DNA from 2 places in the Streptomyces sp. NPDC001450 genome. Region 2 is predicted to be linked to the other one. Evidence: predicted binding sites of a transcription regulator. Region 2 holds the regulator's gene; the other holds the start of a gene.
What was found. Region 2 encodes HrcA, which represses chaperone genes, less so after heat shock. Its sites were predicted from a motif close to TTNGCACTCNGNNNNNCNGAGTGCNAA; they were not measured.
Positions count from the first base shown of each region.

Region 1 (11,477 bases), on a different contig from region 2:
AGCCTCGCCCGCGAGCTTCGTGCCCTCCACGACCACACGCCCGTCGGCCACCACACCGGTGGGCAGCACCACCCGAGCACCTGTGAGAACCAAGCTGGGAGCCATCAGGCGGTTACCTCCGTAGGGTCGGTGGAGTCGAGGAGATCCCGGGCGAGGAGACCCGCGCCCAGGCAGCCGGCCGTGTCGCCGAGGGCGGCGGGGACGATGGCCGGCAGTTTCTGGAAGGTGACCCGCTGCCGGACGGCGTCCCTGAGCGGTTGGAACAACACTTCCCCCGCCTCGGCCAGGCCGCCACCGATGATCAGCGTGCGCGGGTCCAGCAGGGTGAGCGCGGTGACCAGTCCGTCGGCCAGCGCGTCCACCGCCTCCTGCCAGACCCGGACAGCGTTCGGGTCACCGGACGCGACGGCCTTCGCGCAGTCGGCCGCGTCCGCTTCCGGGTCCCCGCAGGCCGCCGTCCACGCCTCGCTGACCGCGGACGCGGAGGCGTACCGCTCCAGGCAGCCGCGCTGGCCGCAGGGGCACGGGGTCCCGCCGGGCCGTACGACGACATGGCCGATCTCGCCGGCGAAGCCGTGCGCGCCCGCCTCCACCCGCCCGTCCACGCCGATGGCGCCGGCGATGCCGGTGCCCAGCGGCACGAACAGGAACCGGTCGGCGCCCTTGCCCGCGCCGATCCGGCCCTCGGCGAGCCCGCCGGTGCGCACGTCGTGGCCGAGCGCCACGGGTACGCCGAGCCGGTCGGCGAGCAGGGCGCGCAGGGGTACGTCCCGCCAGCCGAGGTTGGCCGCGTAGACGGCGATGCCGTGCTCCTCGTCGACGATGCCGGGGACCGCGAGGCCGGCCGCGGCGGCCGGTTCGCCGTAGTGCTCCACGCCGTACGCGCGCAGTTCCGTGGCGAAGTCGAGGATGGTCTCGACCACCGCCTCGGGCCCGCGCTCACGGCCCGTCGCGCGGCGGGCGCGGTGCAGAAGCGCGCCGTCGTCTCCGACGAGGGCCGCCTTCATCCCGGTACCGCCCACGTCCAGGGCGATGACATGTCTCACGGGGGACAGTGTGGCCCGCGGACCCACAAGAGGTCTAGTCCACTCACGTGGTGTAGACCTTATGTGTCCACATATTGAACGGTCAGACAGCAGGGTTGGGGCTTTGACGGTGCGTCGGCGTACGGCAGGAACGATCGCGGTGGTGTCCGCACTGAGCATGACGGCGGTCCTCGGCGGCTGCGGGAGTACGGGCTCCTCCGACGTGACCCTCAGACTGGTCGCGGCCGACTACGGCGACTCCCCGGCGAACAGCTCGAAGAAGTACTGGGACAAGCTGGCCGAGGCGTACGAGGCCCAGCACTCCGGTGTGAAGGTCGAGGTCAGCGTCTACTCCTGGAACGACGTCGACCGCAAGGTCAAGGAGATGGTCGACTCCAAAGACGCACCCGACCTGGCCCAGATCGGCGCCTACGCCGACTACGCGGCCGCGGGCAAGCTCTACCAGGCCTCCGACCTGCTCTCCATCCGCACCCAGGCCGACTTCCTCTCCCAGCTCTCCGACGCGGGCGAGTGGAAGCACGTGCAGTACGGCATCCCGTTCGCCGCCTCCACGCGGGTGCTCTTCTACAACAAGACCCTCTTCGCCCAGGCCGGCATCACCCCGCCCACCACCTGGAGCGAGCTGGCCGCCGACGCGAAGGCGCTCAAGGACAAGGGGGTGAAGTACCCCTACGCGCTGCCGCTGGGCTCCGAGGAGGCGCAGGCCGAGACCATGCAGTGGCTGCTGAGCGGCGGCGACGGCTACACCGACGACATCGGCACCTACACCATCGACTCGGCGCAGAACGTCCAGACCTTCACCTGGCTCAAGGACGACCTGGTCGGCAAGGGCCTGACCGGTCCGGTCGCCCCCGGCAAGCTCAACCGCGCGGACGCCTTCGCCGCCTTCGCCGACGGCCAGGTCGGCATGCTCAACGGGCATCCCACGCTGATCCAGCAGGCCGCCAGGAAGGGTGTGCAGTTCGGCATGGTCCCGATGCCGGGCCGCACCGGCAAGGCCAAGGCCGCGATGGGTGTCTCCGACTGGATGATGGGCTTCAAGCAGCGCGGGCACGCCGAGCAGATAGGCGACTTCCTCGACTTCGTCTACGAGCAGAAGAACGTCCTGGCGTTCTCCCGCGAGTACGGACTCCTCCCGGTCACGGGCTCCGCGTCCAACACCATGACCGAGTCGGACTCCGCCCCCGACAAGGACCTGCACCCCTTCCTCGACCAGCTTCCGATCTCCGAGCTGTACCCCGTCGGCAAGACCTCCTGGGCGGCGGTCAGCGCGGCCGTGAAGAAGGAGATCGGCCAGGCGGTCGCCCCCGGCGGCAGCCCCGTCGGTGTCCTGACCCGCCTCCAGGCGACGGCGACCGAGGCGGACAGCAGCGACGTGAGCTGACCCGGCTGTCGGTGCCCGGCGTTACGGTGGCCCACATGGAACTGGGCACCCGCGAAAAGGCCATCCTCGCGCTGGAGCGCCGGCCCTTCCCCGGCCCCGGCGCGAAGGAACGAGCCATCCGCGAGGAACTGGGCCTTGCCCCGGTCCGCTACTACCAGCTCCTCAACGCCCTACTGGACGACGAGAGGGCACTGGCCGTGGACCCGGTGACGGTGAACCGCCTGCGCCGAGTCCGGGAGGCACGCCGCTCCGAACGCTGACCCCCGGGACCCGGCGCCGACGCACTTGAGCTGGGCGCCGACTCACCCAGCCTTTCCCCACCCACCCCAGCCGGCCAGGGCGCCTTCTCAGCCGACCGAGTCGGGTGGGCGGTGGGAAACGGGGTCCAGGGGCGGAGCCCCTGGCGGGGTCTGGGGCGGAGCCCCAGGAGTGACCAGCCCCTGCGCTGGATACTGTCGCGGTATGGACCTTCTGCCGACCCCGGCGACCAAGGCCGGCCGGGATGGACTGCAGGCGCTGCTCGCAAAGCCCCGCTCAGCAGTGATCGGACTCGACTTCGACGGCACACTCTCCCCGATCGTCGAAGACCCCGAGCAGGCCCGAGCCCACCCCGACGCCGTCCCCGCACTGGCCACCCTCGCCCCCAAGGTCGCCTCCGTGGCCGTGGTCACCGGCAGACCCGCCGAGGTGGCGGTACGGCACGGCGGCTTCGCAGGCACCCCCGGCCTGGAACACCTCGTCGTCCTCGGCCACTACGGCGCCGAACGCTGGGACGCCGCGACGAACACGGTCACCGCACCCCCACCCCACCCCGGCGTCGCCGCGGTCCGCGCCGAGCTCCCGGGCCTCCTGGAGCGCGTCGGCGCCGGGCACGGCACCTGGATCGAGGAGAAGGGGCGCGCCGTCGCCGTCCACACCCGCCGTGCCGACGACCCGCAGGCCGCGTTCGAGGCCCTGCGCGGCCCCCTCGCCGACCTCGCCACCCGGCACGGCCTGATCGTCGAGCCCGGCCGGCTGGTCCTCGAACTCCGCCCGCCGGGCATGGACAAGGGCGTCGCCCTCCTCGACCACGTCCGCGCCACCGGCGCCGAGTCCGTCCTCTACGCCGGCGACGACCTCGGCGACCTCCCCGCCTACGCGGCCGTCGACGAACTCCGCTCCGACGGCGTCCCCGGCCTCCTGGTCTGCAGTGGCAGCACGGAGGTCACGGAACTGGCGGAACGGGCGGACGTGGTGGTGGACGGCCCGGAGGGAGTCGTAGCCCTCCTACGCGCCCTGGCGGCACACATGCCCTGACCCGCTACCGCTCCAGTGCACCCAGCTGATCCAGGAACCACTGAGCAGGCGGCAACGCCGTAGCGGCCACGGCCAGCCTCTTCGAGCGTTCCGCCCGCTCACCCGCCGGCAGGCTCAGCGCCTCGTGCAACGCCCTCGCGGTCCCCCCGATGTCGTACGGGTTCACCACGATCGCGTCCTCGCCCAGCTCCTCGCACGCCCCCGCCTCCCGCGACAGCACCAGCGCGCACCCCTCGTCGGAGACGACCGGCACCTCCTTGGCGACCAGGTTCATGCCGTCCCGGATCGGGTTGACCAGCGCCACGTCCGCGAGCCGGTACGCGGCCAGGGAGCGGGCGAAGTCGTCCTTGACGTGCAGCACGACGGGGGTCCAACCCGCCGTCCCGTACACGGAGTTGATCGTCTCAGCGACCCGCTGCACCTCGGCCGTGTACTCCCGGTAGACGGGGAGGTCCTGCCGGGACGGGTAGGCGAACGCGAGATGGACCACCCGTTCGCGCCACTCGGGGTGGTCCTCCAGCAGCTGCCGGTACGCCAGCAGGCCGCGCACGATGTTCTTGGACAGCTCGGTGCGGTCCACCCGCACGATCGTCCGGCGTCCCTCGCCGATCTCCTCCCGCAGCGCGGCCATCCGTGCGTCCACGTCCGGCCGGTGCGCCCGCTCGCGCAGGAAGTCCGCGTCCGCTCCGAGCCCGTGCACACCGATCCGGGTCCCGGACGGGATGCCGGGGCCCAGCACCGCGTGACAGCAGTCGGTGAACGCGTCCGCCCACCGCCGGGTCAGGAACGCGGCCCGGTCCGCGCCCAGGATGCCGGTCAGCAGCTCGGCCGCGATGTCGTCCGGCAGCAGGCGGAAGTAGTCCGGCGGGGCCCACGGGGTGTGCGAGAAGTGGCCGATGCGCAGGTCGGGGCGGAGCCGGCGGAGCATCCGGGGGGCGAGGGCCAGGTGGTAGTCCTGGACGAGCACCGCGGCGCCCTCCGCCGCCTCCTCGGCCAGCGCCTCGGCGAAGGCGCGGTTGTACGCCTCGTACGACGCCCACTGCCGCCGGAACTCCGCGTCGAAGACCGGCTCCAGCGGGGTCTGGTACAGCATGTGGTGGACGAACCACAGCACCGAGTTGGCGATGCCGTTGTACGCGTCGGAGAACACGGTCGGGTCGATGCCGAGCATCCGCACCCGCTGCCCGCCGGTCTCCTCGGCCGGCAGCAGCCCGCCGCCCGCGCGCCGTACCGCCTCGCGGTCGCCGCCGCCCAGCGCGGCGCACACCCACACCGCATTGTGGTTCGGCCCGATGGCCGACAGCCCCGAGACCAGCCCGCCGCCGCCCCGTTTGGCGAGCAGCGAGCCGTCCTCGTGCACCTCGTACGAAACCGGGCCGCGGTTGGACGCGACCAGCACATCAGCAGTGTGCGCGGAAGCCATGGTCCTCAACCTAGCCCGGCCCGGAAACGCTCAAACGTACGGTCTGCCCCGGAAGGGGGCTGTATACAGCCGTTTTCGTGCGCCCCTCACGCCACCCGGCGCGCCGCGTACTCCGCGATCTCCGCCATCGGCGGCCGCTCCTCGGTGTCCACCGAGTAGGTGCGTGGCTCGAACCCGTCCTCGCCCCGCTCGAACTGGGTCAGCGACGGCCGGATCAGGTGCCCGCGGGCGAGCCTGAGCTGTGCCGTGCGGTAGATCGCCGCGGCCATCCGGCCGAGCGCCTGGCCGTCCTGGTGGCGGTGCTTGCGCACGCCGACGTCGACCTGGGCGAGGGCGTCCAGGCCCACCAGGTGCAGGGCGTCGACCAGCATGCCCAGCTCGACGCCGTAGCCGACCGGGAAGGGGAGCTGTTCGAGCAGCGAGCGGCGGGCCGCGTACTCGCCGCCGAGCGGCTGCACGAAACCGGCCAGCTGCGGCCAGTGCATGTTCAGCAGCGGGCGGGCCATGAGTTCGGTGACCCGGCCGCCCTGCCCGGCCGTCCTGCCGGAGGCGAGCGAATCCAGCTCAGCGCCGAGCGGGCGGTCGTACATCGCCTTGACCAGGTCGACGCCCGGTTCGGTGAGCAGGGGGCCGACGATGCCGGAGACGAAGTCGGAGGAGAACTCCTTCAGGTCGGCGTCGATGAAGCAGATGATGTCCCCGCTGGTCACCAGCAGGGAGCGCCACAGCACCTCGCCCTTGCCGGGGACGGCCGGGATGCGCGGGAGGATCTCGTCGCGGTGGACGACCCGCGCGCCCGCGGAGGCGGCGACCTCGGAGGTGTGGTCGGTGGACCCGGAGTCGACGACGACGATCTCGTCGACGAGCGGGACCTGCTGCATGAGGTCGTGACGGATGATCGCGACGATGTCGCCGACCGTCTTCTCCTCGTTCAGCGCGGGCAGGACGACGGAGACGGACTGACCGGTGCGCTGCTTGGCGGCGAGTATCCGGTGGAGCGGACGATCGGTCACGGACCAGGAGCGGGTGGCCAGCCAGCGCTCGACTTCTTCCAGCACGGTCTGCGGCTCCTCACTGTCGTGATCACATGGGGTGACCGTGTGATCCATCTCGCGGTTCGGACGACTATCTCAACTGTCCTGGCCTTCGGTTACAGTCTTGAACAACGCCGGTGACCATCGCATGTCGGGGTCAACGGGCGTTGACAACCACATACAGCTCATCCAGAGGGGCAGAGGGACACGGCCCGATGAAGCCCCGGCAACCCTCCAGTCGGTTCTCGTTCTCCAGCGAGGCTCCCGGCTAGGGAAGGTGCCAAATCCGTCTCACGGCGAGATGCGTCGTGAGGAAGATGAGGAGAAAGGGCCTCGCCTCCATGGCTGTGCAGACTGTTGCAAGCACCAGCAATCCCACCGTAGACCTCGGCCCCGCCGCGGCCCTGAGCTGTCGCGAGTGCGGTCACCGGGTGCCCCTCGGGCCGGTGTTCGCCTGCGAGGAGTGTTTCGGCCCGCTGGAGATCGCCTACGACTTCTCCGCGTACGACACCGAAGAGCTGCGGGGGCGCATCGAGTCCGGCCCCGCGAACATCTGGCGTTACGCGCCGCTGCTGCCCGTCCCCGCCGACGTGGCCGACAAGCCCAACATCAACCCGGGCTGGACCAAGCTCGTCAAGGCCGACAACCTGGCCCGCGAGCTGGGCGTCACCGGCGGGCTGTACGTGAAGGACGACTCCGGCAACCCGACGCACTCCTTCAAGGACCGGGTGGTGGCCCAGGCCCTGGAGGCCGCGCGCGCCTTCGGCTTCACCACGCTCTCCTGCTCCTCGACCGGCAACCTCGCCGGTGCCGTCGGCGCCGCCGCCGCCCGCGCCGGCTTCCGCTCCTGCGTGTTCATCCCGCACGACCTGGAGCAGGGCAAGGTCGTCATGGCCGCGGTCTACGGCGGCGAGCTGGTCGGGATCGAGGGCAACTACGACGACGTGAACCGGTTCTGCTCCGAGCTGATCGGTGACCCGGCCGGCGAGGGCTGGGGCTTCGTCAACGTCAACCTGCGGCCGTACTACGCGGAGGGCTCGAAGACCCTGGCGTACGAGATCTGCGAGCAGCTCGGCTGGCGGCTCCCGGACCAGCTCGTGGTCCCGATCGCCTCCGGCTCCCAGCTGACGAAGATCGACAAGGGTCTGCAGGAGCTGATCAAGCTCGGGCTCGTCGAGGACAGGCCGTACAAGATCTTCGGTGCCCAGGCCGAGGGCTGCTCGCCGGTGTCCACCGCCTTCAAGGCCGGTCACGACGTGGTCCGCCCGCAGAAGCCGAACACCATCGCCAAGTCCCTGGCGATCGGCAACCCGGCCGACGGCCCGTACGTCCTCGACATCGCCCGCCGTACCGGTGGCGCGGTGGAGGACGTGACCGACGAGCAGGTCGTGGACGCGATCAGGCTGCTGGCCCGGACCGAGGGCATCTTCGCGGAGACCGCCGGCGGTGTGACGGTCGGCGTGACGCAGAAGCTGATCGAGAACGGTGTGCTGGACCCGACGCTGACGACGGTCGTCCTCAACACCGGTGACGGCCTCAAGACCCTCGACGCGGTGGCCGGCACGGGGCTCACCGCCACCATCCGCCCGACCCTGGACTCCTTCCGAGAGGCTGGCCTCGCATGAGCGTGACCGTTCGCATCCCCACCATCCTGCGCACCTACACCGGTGGCCAGGCCGAGGTCGCCGCCGAGGGTGCGACCCTCGCCGAGGTCATCGAGGACCTGGAGAAGAACCACACGGGCATCGCGGCCCGCGTTCTCGACGACCAGGGCAAGCTGCGCCGCTTCGTCAACGTGTACGTCAACGACGACGACGTCCGCTTCGAGCAGGGGCTGGAGACGGCGACCCCGGACGGTGCCGGAGTCTCCATCATTCCCGCCGTCGCCGGCGGCTGATCAAAAGCGGACCATTACCTTCGGTAACCGCGGTTACTGAATGTTCATCGAATGGCCTCCTCCGTGAGAGAAGCGGAGGGGGCCATTCTGCGTGATTGAGCGCGGTACAGTTGGGGAACGCGTGCCGGGTCTGCGGGTCGCAAGCCCCGGAATCATGCCGTACGCCCCGGTGAGAAGCAGCCAAAGTGCACGGGTTGAATGCGGCTTTTACGCCTTTTATGGAGCCCGACTTGCCCTGAATTCGGACGAATTCTCGGCAGATTCCGGACCGGGCCCGTCCAGAATTCTCGTCCGATTGACCTGTTGCAGACGGCAGTTGGACAGATACATTCAGCCGCGGTCGACGCGTTCCGGCGCACGCCCCCGACCAATGGGGGGTGAGGTCTGACCCGGGTCCGCGAAGTGTGGATCTGTGCAAGGGCCAGTAATAGGGGAGTTAGGCATGGCTCAGGGCACCGTCAAGTGGTTCAACGCGGAGAAGGGGTACGGCTTCATCGCGGTCGACGGTGGTGCGGATGTTTTCGTCCACTACAGCGCGATCCAGATGGACGGTTACCGCACCCTGGAAGAGGGGCAGCGGGTCGACTTCGAGATCTCGCAGGGCCAGAAGGGCCCGCAGGCGGACATGGTCCGGCTGGCGACCAGCTGAAGCACGCGTCGGCTGACAGCGACGTTCTTCTGTTCATCTTCGAAGGGCCCGTACCTCCTGGGGTACGGGCCCTTCGTCATGCCCGGCGCCCCTGTTCGCGCGCGGCTGAGCGCCCCCTCCGGCATGCCCGAGGCGCTTGCACTCGAGGGTGCCGAGTGCTAATCATTGGCGTTAGCACTCTGAAGGTGAGAGTGACAAGAAGGACCGGGTCGGTGAGGCCCGCAGGCCAGGTGGGGCAAGGAACCACAGGTCGGCGAGCCGTCCGTCGCGGGCGCGGGCGCGGTCCGAAGGAATCACCCCCAGTCCTGGAGGGACCACTTCACATGGCCAAGATCATCGCGTTCGACGAGGAGGCGCGGCGCGGCCTCGAGCGCGGCATGAACCAGCTCGCGGACGCCGTGAAGGTGACGCTCGGCCCCAAGGGCCGCAACGTCGTCCTCGAGAAGAAGTGGGGCGCCCCCACGATCACCAACGACGGTGTCTCCATCGCCAAGGAGATCGAGCTCGAGGACCCGTTCGAGAAGATCGGCGCCGAGCTGGTCAAGGAAGTCGCGAAGAAGACGGACGACGTAGCCGGTGACGGCACGACGACCGCGACCGTCCTGGCCCAGGCCCTGGTCAAGGAAGGCCTCCGCAACGTCGCCGCCGGTGCCAACCCGATGGCCCTGAAGCGCGGTATCGAGAAGGCCGTCGAGGCCGTCTCCGCCGCCCTGCTGGAGCAGGCGAAGGACGTCGAGACCAAGGAGCAGATCGCCTCCACCGCGTCCATCTCCGCCGCCGACACCCAGATCGGCGAGCTGATCGCCGAGGCCATGGACAAGGTCGGCAAGGAAGGCGTCATCACCGTCGAGGAGAGCAACACCTTCGGTCTGGAGCTCGAGCTCACCGAGGGCATGCGCTTCGACAAGGGCTACATCTCCGCCTACTTCGCGACCGACATGGAGCGCATGGAGGCGTCGCTCGAGGACCCGTACATCCTCATCGCCAACTCCAAGATCTCCTCGGTCAAGGACCTGCTCCCGCTGCTGGAGAAGGTCATGCAGTCGGGCAAGCCGCTGCTGATCATCGCCGAGGACGTCGAGGGCGAGGCCCTGTCGACCCTGGTCGTCAACAAGATCCGCGGCACCTTCAAGTCCGTCGCCGTCAAGGCCCCGGGCTTCGGTGACCGTCGCAAGGCCATGCTCGGCGACATCGCCATCCTCACGGGCGGCGAGGTCATCTCCGAGGAGGTCGGCCTCAAGCTGGAGAACGCGACCCTGGACCTCCTGGGCCGCGCCCGCAAGGTCGTCATCACCAAGGACGAGACCACCATCGTCGACGGCGCCGGCTCCTCGGAGCAGGTGGGCGGCCGCGTGAACCAGATCCGCGCCGAGATCGAGAACAGCGACTCCGACTACGACCGCGAGAAGCTGCAGGAGCGCCTGGCGAAGCTCGCCGGCGGTGTCGCGGTCATCAAGGCCGGTGCCGCCACCGAGGTGGAGCTCAAGGAGCGCAAGCACCGCATCGAGGACGCCGTCCGCAACGCGAAGGCCGCCGTCGAGGAGGGCATCGTCGCCGGTGGTGGCGTGGCCCTGCTGCAGACCTCCGGTGTCTTCGAGAAGCTGGAGCTCGAGGGCGACGAGGCCACCGGTGCCGCCGCTGTGAAGCTGGCCCTGGAGGCCCCGCTGAAGCAGATCGCCGTCAACGCCGGCCTCGAGGGCGGTGTCGTGGTGGAGAAGGTGCGCAACCTGACCCCGGGCCACGGCCTGAACGCCGCGACCGGCGAGTACGTCGACCTGGTCGCCGAGGGCATCATCGACCCGGCGAAGGTGACCCGCTCTGCCCTGCAGAACGCCGCCTCCATCGCCGCGCTGTTCCTCACCACCGAGGCCGTCATCGCCGACAAGCCGGAGAAGGCCGCCGCGGCCGCTCCGGGCGGCATGCCGGGCGGTGACATGGACTTCTGATCGACCTGACGGTTGATCGCCTGTCCTATGGACCGAGGGCGGTGCTCCCAGCTTCTGGCTGGGGGTGCCGCCCTCGGGCGTTTTCAGGGCTCAGCCGACGCGGGTCTCCGCGTAATAGGAACCCACTGCGGGCTGACCCGTGTAGTTCGGCCCGGCGGAGGGATCGGCGCCGACGTAGCGGAACGGCGGTCGGATGTCGCGGGCGCCATCGAGGGTGAGGCGGTGGTGCCGGGAGCTGTAGCGGAACCCGGCGGCGCGGAGGGCGGAAAGAACGGCCCGCCCGGCAGGTGAGCCATCGACCCAGCGGATGGAGTCGGGGTCGAAGTGGGCGATGAACAGCCCGTCGGGAGCGAGCCAGGAGGCGGCCCGGCAGACGAGCCCCAGCTGATCGCCGATGTAGTGGAGACCGTGTACGCAGGTGATGAGGTCGTACGTCCGTGAGGGCGCCCAAGAGGAAACGGAGGCGACGATCTCCTCCAGGACGGGCGGTGTCGGCGCCCCGGGCGCGAGCGGCCCCACGAGATCCACGGCGGTGAGCACAGCGTCCCTCGACAGGGCACCGGACGCCTCCCGCAGGGCCCGGCCCTCACCACTGCACAGGTCCAGCCAGGAGGGAGCGGGACGACCGGCCAGCCGGGCAACGGGATCGAAGCCCAACTCGCGGGCGTAGCTGTTGACTCCGGTCAGCCCGCGTTCCCGGTTCATGGAGTTGTTGGCTACGACGGAGGACCGCTCCAGCTCGTCGCTCGCGGAGATCAGTGGGGGTTTCGGCATACGGTCAGTCTGCGTAGTGAAGTCAACT
Region 1 is NZ_JBSFHY010000001.1:48,233-59,709, forward strand. Features, by position in the region: gene nagA (N-acetylglucosamine-6-phosphate deacetylase) at 1-105, opposite strand, end outside; gene ACWC5O_RS00240 (ROK family protein) at 105-1,046, opposite strand; gene ACWC5O_RS00245 (extracellular solute-binding protein) at 1,156-2,430, shown strand; gene ACWC5O_RS00250 (DUF3263 domain-containing protein) at 2,466-2,690, shown strand; gene otsB (trehalose-phosphatase) at 2,893-3,726, shown strand; gene ACWC5O_RS00260 (alpha,alpha-trehalose-phosphate synthase (UDP-forming)) at 3,731-5,149, opposite strand; gene ACWC5O_RS00265 (glucosyl-3-phosphoglycerate synthase) at 5,236-6,207, opposite strand; SAM riboswitch class I at 6,366-6,507, shown strand; gene thrC (threonine synthase) at 6,525-7,808, shown strand; gene ACWC5O_RS00275 (MoaD/ThiS family protein) at 7,805-8,080, shown strand; gene ACWC5O_RS00280 (cold-shock protein) at 8,523-8,729, shown strand; gene groL (chaperonin GroEL) at 9,053-10,675, shown strand; gene ACWC5O_RS00290 (class I SAM-dependent methyltransferase) at 10,766-11,449, opposite strand.
Region 1: the regulator HrcA is predicted to act here: its motif matches at 8,901-8,927, upstream of groL (chaperonin GroEL).

Region 2 (11,477 bases):
CGCCTACCGGGTGGTCGCGGCCGAACTCCCCGACATCGCGGACGTGCTGGAGTCCGCACCGGACGACCCCGCCTGGGACACACGCCTGCCGGAGTTCGAGGCCGCCTGGGCCTGGTCGGCCTGGCACGCCCGGATGACGGACCTGACGGACCCCGAGGCCGAGGCACGGCAGCTGCGCCTGCTCGCCGAGGCGGACGCCGACATCCGCATCGGCCTGGAGCGGCTGGCGGCCGACAAGGCCTGGTTCAACTGCCTGTCCAGGCTCACCGACGACCAGGCCGTGGCCCTCACCTCGTACCAGCAGAACGTCCGCAGGCTCGGCAAGGGCACCGGCAAGTACGCGGCCACCTACCGCCGGCAGGCGCGGGAGAGCCTCCAGGCCAGCCAGGAGGCCGTACCCGCCTGGATCATGCCGCTGCACCAGGTGACCGAGACCGTCCCCATGGACCGCGCCGGCCGCTTCGACGTCGTGATCATCGACGAGGCGAGCCAGTCCGGGCCCGAGGCGCTGCTGCTCGCCTGGCTCGGCGCGAAGGTCGTGGTCGTCGGTGACGACCAGCAGGTCAGCCCGGCCCAGGTCGGCGTCGACCACGACGAGCAGTTCGCCCTCCAACGGCGGCTGCTCGCCGAACTGCCCGCCGCCCGCCGCAACCTGTTCACGCCGACCGCCAGCCTCTTCGACATCGCCTCCGGACTCGCCGGCGGCAGGGGCCGGCTGATGCTCCAGGAGCACTTCCGCTGCATGCCGGAGATCATCGGCTTCTCCAACGAGCTGTGCTACGGCGGCCGGCTCCAGCCCCTGCGGCAGTACGGCGCCGACCGGCTGCCGCCGCTGCGCGCGGTCCACGTGGCCGACGGCTGGGTGGAGGGCGGCGGGCAGAAGCAGGTCAACCGGCCCGAGGCCGAGCGGCTGGTGGACACCGTCGCCCGGTGCATCGCGGACCCCGCCTACGCCGGACGCAGCATGGGTGTGATCACCCTGCTCGGTGCCGGGCAGAAGTTCCTCATCGAGGATCTGCTGGCCGACCGGATCCCGCTCGACGAGCGCCAGCGGCGGCGTCTGCGCGTGGGCAACGCCGAGGAGTTCCAGGGGGACGAGCGCGACGTCGTCTTCATCGGCACGGTCGCCTCGCTCACCGGTCCGGACGGACCGCGCCGCATCGGCCCCTACAGCAGCGCCCTGAACCGGCAGCACCTCAACGTGGCCGCCTCCCGGGCCCGCGACCAGGCGTGGCTCTTCCACAGCGTGACGCTCACGGAGTGGGGCGAGACCGACCTGCGGCGCGCCTACCTGGACTGGTTCTCCCGGCCGGCCGAGGAACAGGACGGCGCGGGGCTCGGCGAGGTCCGTCCGGACGTGCCGCACGAGGCGTTCGACAGCCTCTTCGAGCAGCGGGTGTACCTGGCCCTGCGGGCCCGGGGCCACCGGGTACGGCCCCAGTATCCGGCCGGCCGCTACCGCATCGACCTCGTCGTCGAGGGCGGAACCCGGCGCCTGGCCGTGGAGTGCGACGGCGACGCCTTCCACAACGAGGAGAACGCGGACGCGGACGCGGCGCGCCAGCGTGAACTGGAGCGGGTCGGCTGGACGTTCGTCCGCATCCGCGGCAGCCGCTTCTTCCTCGACCCGGACAAGGCCCTCGAACCCCTGTGGGCCGAGCTGGACCGGCTGGGCATCGAAGGGGCGACGGCCGACGCCGAGAGAAAGCCCCGGCCGGCCGACCAGGCCGCGCCGGTTGCGGCTTCGGCCGCGCCGCCGGCAGCTCCGGCAGCGCCGGCCGCACCTCCGGCCGCAGCTACGGCCGAGCCCCAGCCCCGCACCGTCGTACGGCAGCCCCGCGCATCCGTACCGAAGCCCCGCCCGGCAGATGCGCCAACCACCCCGGCCGCACCGCGAATCACCCCACCCGCACGGCAAGCCGCGCCCGCCGCACCGCAAACCCCTCCCGCCGGCCCCGAGTTGGTCTCCATAGCCCGTCTCCACCGCGACGAGGTCAACGCGGCCCAGCACGCGTTCAGTCTGCGTGCGACCGTGGCCGGTTCCGCTCGCTTTCTCAGCGATACCGGGGTCCCGGGCTTTCCGGGTGCCGATGCCGTGGAAGTCCTGCGCGGTGGGCGGCCCGTCGCACGGATGGCCCATCCCGAGGTGCAGGCGATGATCCGCGCCGCGATCGCGCGCGTCGACGTACCCGTCCTCGGGGACGACGGCCAGGTGGGAGTCGCCCGCTACCACGCGCCCGGCACCCCCGAAGCCGCCCACGGCCGTACGACGGAGCTGCTCCGCGTGGACCGACGGCCGACGGGAGGTGGAACGGCGGCGGACCGGCAGCCCGTGGCCCGGAACGCGCCCAGCCGGACGGCCGCCCAGCACACGCTGCCCGCCCTGCCACGGCAGCCCGTGCGGACCACCGAGCCGGCCGCCTCCGCGCAGGCCGCTCCCACTCGGGCCGCCCCCGCCCCCGAGCGACCGCTGCCGCGCCTGCGCATCGACCGGATCAGCCTGGCCGCCCACCGGCGGGTGCAGCGGGAGCTGGAGCGGGTACAGGACGTGCTCGACCTGCCCTTGCCCGAGGTGGTGGCCGTCGACTCCTCGTCCCGCAAGGCCCAGCTGGCCGCCCACGAGAAGCGGCGCGAGGCGCTGAAGGAACGGCGGAGCTTCCTGCGGGCCCTGCTCGACCAGGTCGTCCCCGACCCGTCCTGCACCGGCGGTGCCGTCGTCGTACCGGGATGCCTGGTCGGCGTCGAGGACCCGGACGAACCTGGGATCACGACGTACGAAATAGCGCTGCTCGCCGGCGACGAGGCGGAGCGGCTCAGCCCCGACTCGGCCCTGGGCAAGGCGCTGCTGTGGCGCGAGGTGGGGGACGAGGTGACCTGGCGGACGGAACGCGGCACGACGCTGCGCGTGCTGATCCGGTACATCGAGGACTGAGCCGAGGCCACGGCAGAACCGAGCCGAGGATGCGCGGATGCTCGAATTCCGCACACTTTCCGACCGCGTTCGAGCACACCCGTAGCACAGTTCTCACGCGCGCCTGTCCACTTCGGTAACTCAGCGCACAGGTGTGGGATCCCTCTGTCACCCTGGCCGCATGGACATGGCGGCCATACCGACACAGCGGGAGAGCGAGAGTGACGACTGTGGGGCACAGGGACTCGCCACCCTGCCCGGTACTCCACTCGCGCCCGGCTCCGCCCGTGCGCTGGTGCGCGCCGCGTTCGCCGAGTGGTCCGGCCGGGGGCTCGTCGATCCGGAGGGGTCCGCACGGCTGGCCGGCGACGCCGTAGCCGTCGTCAGCGAACTCGTCACCAACGCCGTCGTCCACGCGGGCACGGAGGTGGAGGTCGACTGGCGCCTGGAGGATTCCGGCGCGTTCGTGGTGCAGGTGCGCGACCACCACCCGGCGCGCGCGCCGCGCGACCCCGCGCGCGGCGAGGCTCCGTACGACACCCCCGAGCACGGGCGCGGCCTGCGCCTGGTCGCCACCCTCGCCGAGTCCTGGGGTGTCACCTACCGCGCCGGCACCAAGACGGTGTGGGCGCGGCTGTCCGTCGACGGCAAGGGGGACCCGGACGGGCCCGCCCCGGCCCACACCCTGGCGGCCGCCGAGGCCCTCGCCCCGCAGCCGCAGCGCCCCGGAGCCGACCGGGACTGGCTCGGCCGGGGCGCGCTGTCCTTCCTCGCCGAGGCCTCCGACCTGCTCGCCGGGCAGCTGGACGAGAACCTGGTCACGGCCCTCGCCGGCCAGCTGATCGTGCCCCGGCTCGCCGACTGGTGCGCGGTGTGGCTGGAGGACGAGGCGACCGTGCGCGGCGGCGACGGCGGCGCGCCCGCGCGTGTCTGGCACGCCAGCGAGAACCGCATCGATGAGCTGTCCCGCGCCCTGGAGAAGGACCCGCCCTGCCCGCGGGACGGGTTGAGGTCCGGCCCGGAGCCGTACCCCTGGCCCGGCGACGCGCTCGGCCCGCAGGACGCCCACGGCGCGGCGCTGGCGTACCGGCTGATCGCGGGCGGCCGCCCGCTGGGCACGCTGGTCATCGGGCGCTGCGGGCTGCAGCACTTCCCCGACGAGGTCACCGGCCTGGTCGAGGACCTCGGCCGGCGGGTCGCCCTGGCCATCGGCGCCGCCCGCCAGTACGCCCGGCAGGCCACCATCAGCGCCGTCCTGCAGCGCGGCCTGCTGCCCGGCGCGGTCGCCGAGATCCCCGGCGTGAGCAGCGCGCTCGTCTACGAGCCCTGCGACAAGGGCGGCCCCAGCGGGGACTTCTACGACCTGTTCCCGGCGGGCGACGGCCGCTGGTGCTTCGCCGTCGGCGACGTACAGGGCAAGGGCCCCGAGGCGGCGGTCGTGATCGGACTCGCCCGCCCCTGGCTGCGGCTGCTCGCCCGCGAGGGCTACCGGGTCGCCGATGTCCTCGACCGCCTCAACCAGCTCCTCCTGGACGATGCCACCGAAGCCGCCGACGCGGCCGCCCGCGCGCTGGTCGCCGGCGGCGCGCGCCCCGCGGCCCCCGGGGACGGCCCGCAGACCCGCTTCCTGTCCCTCCTGTACGGCGAGCTGACCCCGCACGACGGCGGCGTCCGCTGCACCCTCGCCTCCGCCGGACACCCCCTGCCACTGCTGCTGCGCCCCGACGGCGAGGTGCGCACCGCCGCCCGCCCGCAGACCCTGCTGGGCGTCGTGGAGGACGAGACCTACACCAGCGAGACCATCGAGCTGGGGCCCGGCGACAGCCTGCTGTGCGTCACCGACGGGGTGACCGAGCGCCGCTCCGGCTCCCGCCAGTTCGACGACGGCGACGGGCTCGCGCGGGCCCTGTCCGGCTGTGCGGGTCTGAGCGCCGACTTGATCGCGGAGAGGATACGCCGTCTGGTGCACGACTTCGGCGGCGGTCTGCCGGAGGACGACCTGGCCCTGCTGGTGCTCCAGGCGGAGTGACCGGCGTCGTACGGGACAATGGGGGACATGCCTTCCGCACTCCCCGACGGCGAGCCGGTCCCCGACGACGGCGCGCTGCCCGCCTCCGCGCTCGCCGGCGCCGCCGACCGACCCCTCGGGTTCTACCTGCACGTCCCGTACTGCGCGACCCGCTGCGGCTACTGCGACTTCAACACGTACACCGCGACCGAGCTGCGCGGCACCGGCGGCGTGCTCGCCTCCCGGGACAACTACGCGGACACGCTGATCGACGAGATCCGACTGGCGCGGAAGGTCCTGGGTGACGACCCGCGCCAGGTGCGTACGGTGTTCGTCGGGGGCGGTACTCCGACGCTGCTGGCCGCCGACGATCTCGTACGGATGCTGGGGGCGATCCGGGACGAGTTCGGTCTGGCGCCGGACGCGGAGATCACGACGGAGGCGAACCCGGAGTCGGTCGACCCCGCGTACCTCACGACACTCCGGGAGGGCGGCTTCAACCGGATCTCCTTCGGCATGCAGAGCGCGAAGCAGCACGTGCTGCGCGTGCTCGACCGCACGCACACCCCGGGCCGTCCCGAGGCATGCGTGGCGGAGGCGCGGGCCGCGGGCTTCGAGCACGTCAACCTGGACCTGATCTACGGCACGCCGGGGGAGTCGGACGACGACTGGCGGGCCTCGCTGGAAGCGGCGCTGGGGGCGGGGCCCGACCACATCAGCGCGTACGCGCTGATCGTCGAGGAGGGCACCCAGCTGGCGAGAAGGATCCGCCGGGGCGAGGTCCCGATGACGGACGACGACGTCCACGCCGATCGCTATCTGATCGCCGAGGAGATGCTGTCCGCGGCCGGCTTCGACTGGTACGAGGTCTCCAACTGGGCCACCTCGGAGGCGGCCCGCTGCCTGCACAACGAGCTGTACTGGCGGGGTGCGGACTGGTGGGGCGCCGGGCCGGGGGCGCATTCGCACGCGGGCGGGGTGCGGTGGTGGAACGTCAAGCATCCGGGGGCGTACGCGGCGGCCCTCGCCTCCGGCCGTTCACCGGGGGCGGGGCGGGAACTGCTGTCTGAGGAGGACCGGCGGGTGGAGCGCATCCTGCTGGAGCTAAGGCTGCGGGAGGGGGCGCCGCTGTCCCTGCTGAAGGAAGAGGGGCTCGCGGCGTCCCGGCGGGCCCTGGCGGACGGACTGCTCCAGGAGGGGCCGTACGACGAGGGGCGGGCCGTGCTGACGTTGCGAGGGCGGTTGTTGGCGGATGCGGTGGTGCGGGACTTGGTGGACTGATCACTCCGGCGGGGGAATCGGTGTGCGAGTCGGGTTTGGCTGCCGCGCTGGTTCGTAGGGTGCGGCTGTGAATGATCTCGACATGATCAAGTTCTTCGAGGAGCTGGAACCCCCCGAAGGCATCAGGGCGGAGCTGCTGCGGAGGACCATCGTGATGACGCCGAGTCCGGATCCGGTGCACGCACTGTGCCATGACGGGGCCGATGAACCGATGCCGTTGGAACCTCTCGGCATCGAACTGGACACCAGCGAATTCGCCACGTACGAGAAGGTCAGGCCTCACCGCTACCCGTGACGAAGTCGATCAGCTCCTCCACTCGCCCCAGCAACTCGGGCTCCAGGTCCTTGTAAGACCCCACACGCTGCAGAATCGCCTGCCACACCGCGCCGGTGTTCTCCGACGGCCACCCCAGAGCCCGGCACACCCCCGTCTTCCAGTCCTCCCCGCGCGGCACCCGGGGCCAGCCGGGAATCCCCAGGGACGACGGCTTCACGGCCTCCCAGACGTCGATGTACGGGTGACCGACCACCAGCGCGTGCTCGCTCGTCACCGACTCGGCGATGCGCCACTCCTTCGTGCCCGGGACGAGGTGGTCCACGAGTACGCCCAGGCGGGCATCCGGACCCGGCGCGAACTCGGCCACGATCGCCGGCAGGTCGTCCACGCCCTCCAGGTACTCCACGACCACGCCCTCGACGCGCAGGTCGTCACCCCACACCTTCTCGACCAGTTCGGCGTCGTGCCGGCCCTCGACGTAGATGCGGCCGGCCCGGGCCACGCGCGCGCGTGCGCCGGGGACGGCCACCGAACCGGACGCCGTACGGGTGGGCCGTACCGGACCCGACGCGGGCCGCACCAGGGTGACCACCCTGCCCTCCAGCAGGAAGCCGCGCGGTTCCAGCGGGAACACCCGGTGCTTGCCGAAGCGGTCCTCCAGCGTCACCGTGCCCGCCTCACAGCGGATCACCGCGCCGCAGAAACCGGTGCCGGGCTCCTCGACCACCAGACCGGGCTCCGCCGGGACCTCCGGCACGGGCTCGGGCTTCTTCCACGGCGGGGTCAGGTCCGGCGAGTACGTGCGAGGGCGTGGGCTCGAAGGGCCCTCGTTGGAAGGGCGGTGGTGGGAGACGGGTGGGCGCATTCGGATGACGATAGGAGAAGCCGCCGACCAGCACTCACGACACGCCGAAACGCGCCGCCAGCTCGTCGCGTTGGCGTCGTACGAACGCCGCGTCGACCACCGCTCCGTGACCGGGCACGTACAGCGCGTCCTCGCCGCCGAGGGCGAGCAGCCGGTCGAGGGCGTCGGGCCAGCGGGACGGTACGGCGTCCGGGCCCGCCTGGGGTTCACCGGACTCCTCCACCAGGTCGCCGCAGAAGACGATCTCCGCGGCGCCGGAGACCGAGCCGGGGACGAAGACCGCGAGATCGTGGGCCGTGTGGCCGGGGCCCACGTTGGCCAGCAGCGCCTGCCGGCCGTCGCCGAGGTCCAGCGTCCACTCGCCCGAGACCAGGTGGCGGGGAGGGGCGAGGGCGGCGACGGCCTCGTCCGCGTCCGCGGCCGGCAGGCCGTGCCGGACCGCGTCCCGGCGCAGCTCTTCGCGTTCGTACGCGAACACCGCGTCGATGCCCACCGCCGCGTACGTCCGGGCCCCGGCGAAGGCGGCCGCGCCGAAGACGTGGTCGAAGTGGGGATGGGTGAGCGCGAGATGGGTCACACCGTGCCCCGCCAGCCGCTCCGCCGACGCCCGTAGCCGCTCGCCCTCGGCCGTGCTCGACCCGGCGTCCACCACCAGCGCCGTACCCGCCCCGAGAACCAGGCCCACGGTGCAGTCCCAGCCGGGCAGCCGGCACCGTCCGACCCCGGGCGCCAGCCGCTCCCACCCCAGCTCTTCCCAAGTCACCGTCATACCGCGACGCTAGCGGTATCAACCTGGTACGGCGGGACCGACCTTGCCCAGTGAGTACCCCACGCCCGTACACTGGGCTGGGGAAGGCTGGCACTCGGACACGCAGAGTGCCAGGCGGCCGACCGGAAGAGCCGAGGGGACGACATGCTGGAGGTGCGCGCGAATGCTGAGTGAACGCAGGCTTCAGGTGCTGCGCGCCATCGTCCAGGACTATGTGGGCACCGAGGAGCCGGTGGGCTCGAAAGCGCTCACCGAGCGGCACAACCTCGGCGTCTCACCGGCGACCGTGCGCAACGACATGGCGGCCCTGGAGGACGAGGGGTTCATCGCCCAGCCGCACACCAGTGCCGGGCGTATCCCCACCGACAAGGGCTACCGGCTGTTCGTGGACAAGCTCGCGGGCGTCAAGCCGATGTCCGCGCCCGAGCGCCGGGCGATCCAGAACTTCCTCGAGGGCGCCGTCGACCTCGACGACGTCGTGGCGCGCACGGTACGGCTGCTCGCGCAGCTGACCCGGCAGGTCGCCGTCGTGCAGTACCCGTCCCTGACCCGGTCCACCGTGCGGCACGTGGAGCTGCTCTCGCTCGCCCCCGCGCGGGTGATGCTCGTGCTGATCACGGACACCGGCCGGGTCGAGCAGCGGATGGTCGACTGCCCGGCGCCCTTCGGTGAGGCGTCCCTGGCGGACCTCAGGGCCCGGCTGAACAGCCGGGTCGCGGGCCGCAGGTTCACCGACGTGCCGCGTCTGGTCGAGGACCTGCCCGAGGCCTTCGACGTCGAGGACCGCGGTACGGTCTCCGCCGTGCTCTCCACCCTGCTGGAGACACTGGTCGAGGAGAACGAGGAGCGGCTGATGATCGGCGGCACCGCCAATCTCGCCCGCTTCGGACATGACTTCCCCCTCGTGATCCGGCCCGTCCTGGAGGCCCTTGAGGAGCAGGTCGTGCTCCTCAAGCTCCTCGGCGAGGCGAAGGATTCGGGCATGACCGTGCGCATCGGGCACGAGAACGCCCACGAGGGACTCAACTCCACCTCCGTCGTGTCGGTCGGCTACGGTTCGGGCGGCGAGGCGGTTGCCAAGCTAGGCGTGGTCGGACCGACCCGCATGGACTACCCGGGAACGATGGGAGCGGTACGCGCAGTGGCACGGTACGTCGGACAGATCCTGGCGGAGTCGTAAGTGGCCACGGACTACTACGCCGTTCTCGGCGTGCGCCGCGACGCGTCGCAGGATGAGATCAAGAAGGCGTTCCGTCGGCTCGCGCGCGAGCTGCACCCGGACGTCAACCCGGATCCGAAGACCCAGGAGCGGTTCAAGGAGATCAACGCCGCTTACGAGGTGCTGTCGGACCCGCAGAAGAAGCAGGTCTACGACCTCGGCGGCGACCCGCTCTCCCAGTCGGGCGGCGCCGGTGCGGGCGGCTTCGGGGCAGGTGGCTTCGGCAACTTCTCCGACATCATGGACGCGTTCTTCGGTACGGCGTCGCAGCGCGGCCCGCGCTCGCGCACCCGGCGCGGCCAGGACGCGATGATCCGCATCGAGGTCGAGCTGGACGAGGCGGCCTTCGGGACGACCAAGGACATCCAGGTCGACACCGCGATCGTCTGCAACACCTGTAACGGTGAGGGTGCCGCTCCCGGCACGTCCGCCCAGACGTGTGACATGTGCCGCGGCCGTGGTGAGGTCTCCCAGGTGACCCGGTCCTTCCTGGGCCAGGTCATGACCTCCCGCCCCTGCCCCCAGTGCCAGGGCTTCGGCACGGTCGTGCCGACCCCGTGCCCGGAGTGCGCGGGCGACGGCCGGGTCCGCTCCCGGCGCACGCTCACCGTCAAGATCCCGGCCGGTGTCGACAACGGCACCCGCATCCAGCTGGCCGGCGAGGGCGAGGTCGGCCCCGGTGGCGGTCCGGCCGGTGACCTGTACGTCGAGATCCACGAGCTGCCGCACCAGACCTTCCAGCGGCGCGGCGACGACCTGCACTGCACGGTCACGATCCCGATGACGGCGGCGGCCCTCGGCACCAAGGTGCCGCTGGAGACCCTGGACGGCATGGAGGAGGTCGACATCCGGCCCGGCACCCAGTCCGGCCAGTCGATCCCGCTGCACAACCGGGGCGTCACGCACCTGCGCGGCGGCGGCCGGGGCGACCTGATCGTCCACGTCGAGGTCACGACCCCGACCAAGCTCGACCCCGAGCAGGAGCGACTGCTGCGCGAGCTGGCGAAGCTGCGCGGCGAGGAGCGTCCGCAGGGGCAGTTCCAGCCGGGTCAGCAGGGGCTCTTCTCGCGGTTGAAGGACGCTTTCAATGGGCGCTGACGCCGGCTGATGCGGCGGCCGGGGGTCCGGGGGTTGGCTCCCGGGCAGGCACGGTCAGCCGGGTCAGCAGGGCCTGTTCTCCCGCCTGAAGGACGCTTTCAACGGGCGCTGAGCCATCGTCTGCGGGGTGCTCCAGCACCCCGCATGCCGGTGTCCTATGCCGTGGGAAGCCCGGATTCGGACTTGTTCGAAGGACGTGACAACATGCCGTCATGTCCTCCGCACTGACCGATCTCTTCCCCCACCCGATCGTGCAGGCCCCCATGGCGGGCGGTGTCTCCGTCCCGCAGCTCGCCGCCGCCGTGTCCGAGGCGGGCGGTCTCGGGTTCCTCGCCGCCGGATACAAGACCGCCGACGGCATGTACCAGGAGATCAAGCAGCTGCGGGGGATCACGAGCCGCCCCTTCGGCGTGAACCTCTTCATGCCCCAGCCCGAGTATGCAGAGTCGGGCGCCGTCGAGATCTACGCCCACCAGCTGGCCGGTGAGGCCGCCTGGTACGAGACCGAGCTGGGCGACCCCGACAGCGGCCGGGACGACGGCTACGACGCCAAGCTCGCCGTCCTCCTCGACAACCCGGTGCCGGTGGTCTCCTTCCACTTCGGCGTCCCGAGCCGGGACGTCCTCGACTCCCTGCGCCGTGCCGGCACCTTCACCCTGGTCACCGCCACCACCGCCGAGGAGGCTCTCGCGGTCGAGCGGGCCGGCGCGGACGCGGTGATCGCGCAGGGCGTGGAGGCCGGCGGCCACCAGGGCACCCACCGGGACGTCCCGGAGAACGACGGCTCCGGCATCGGACTGCTCTCGCTGATCGCCCAGATCCGGGAGGCCGTGAGCATCCCGGTCGTCGCCGCCGGCGGCCTCATGCGCGGCAGCCAGATCGCCGCCGTCCTCGCGGCGGGCGCGAGCGCGGCCCAGCTGGGCACGGCGTTCCTCGCCACCCCCGAGTCCGGCGCCAGCGCCCTGCACAAGCAGGCGCTGACCAACCCCCTGTTCGCCCGCACCGAGTTGACCCGCGCCTTCTCCGGCCGCCCGGCGCGCGGCCTGGTC
Region 2 is NZ_JBSFHY010000047.1:21,510-32,986, forward strand. Features, by position in the region: gene ACWC5O_RS37765 (AAA domain-containing protein) at 1-2,932, shown strand, start outside; gene ACWC5O_RS37770 (SpoIIE family protein phosphatase) at 3,099-4,940, shown strand; gene hemW (radical SAM family heme chaperone HemW) at 4,968-6,200, shown strand; gene ACWC5O_RS37780 (hypothetical protein) at 6,268-6,495, shown strand; gene ACWC5O_RS37785 (DUF3097 domain-containing protein) at 6,473-7,342, opposite strand; gene ACWC5O_RS37790 (MBL fold metallo-hydrolase) at 7,377-8,111, opposite strand; gene hrcA (heat-inducible transcriptional repressor HrcA) at 8,275-9,291, shown strand; gene dnaJ (molecular chaperone DnaJ) at 9,292-10,428, shown strand; gene ACWC5O_RS37805 (nitronate monooxygenase) at 10,641-11,477, shown strand, end outside.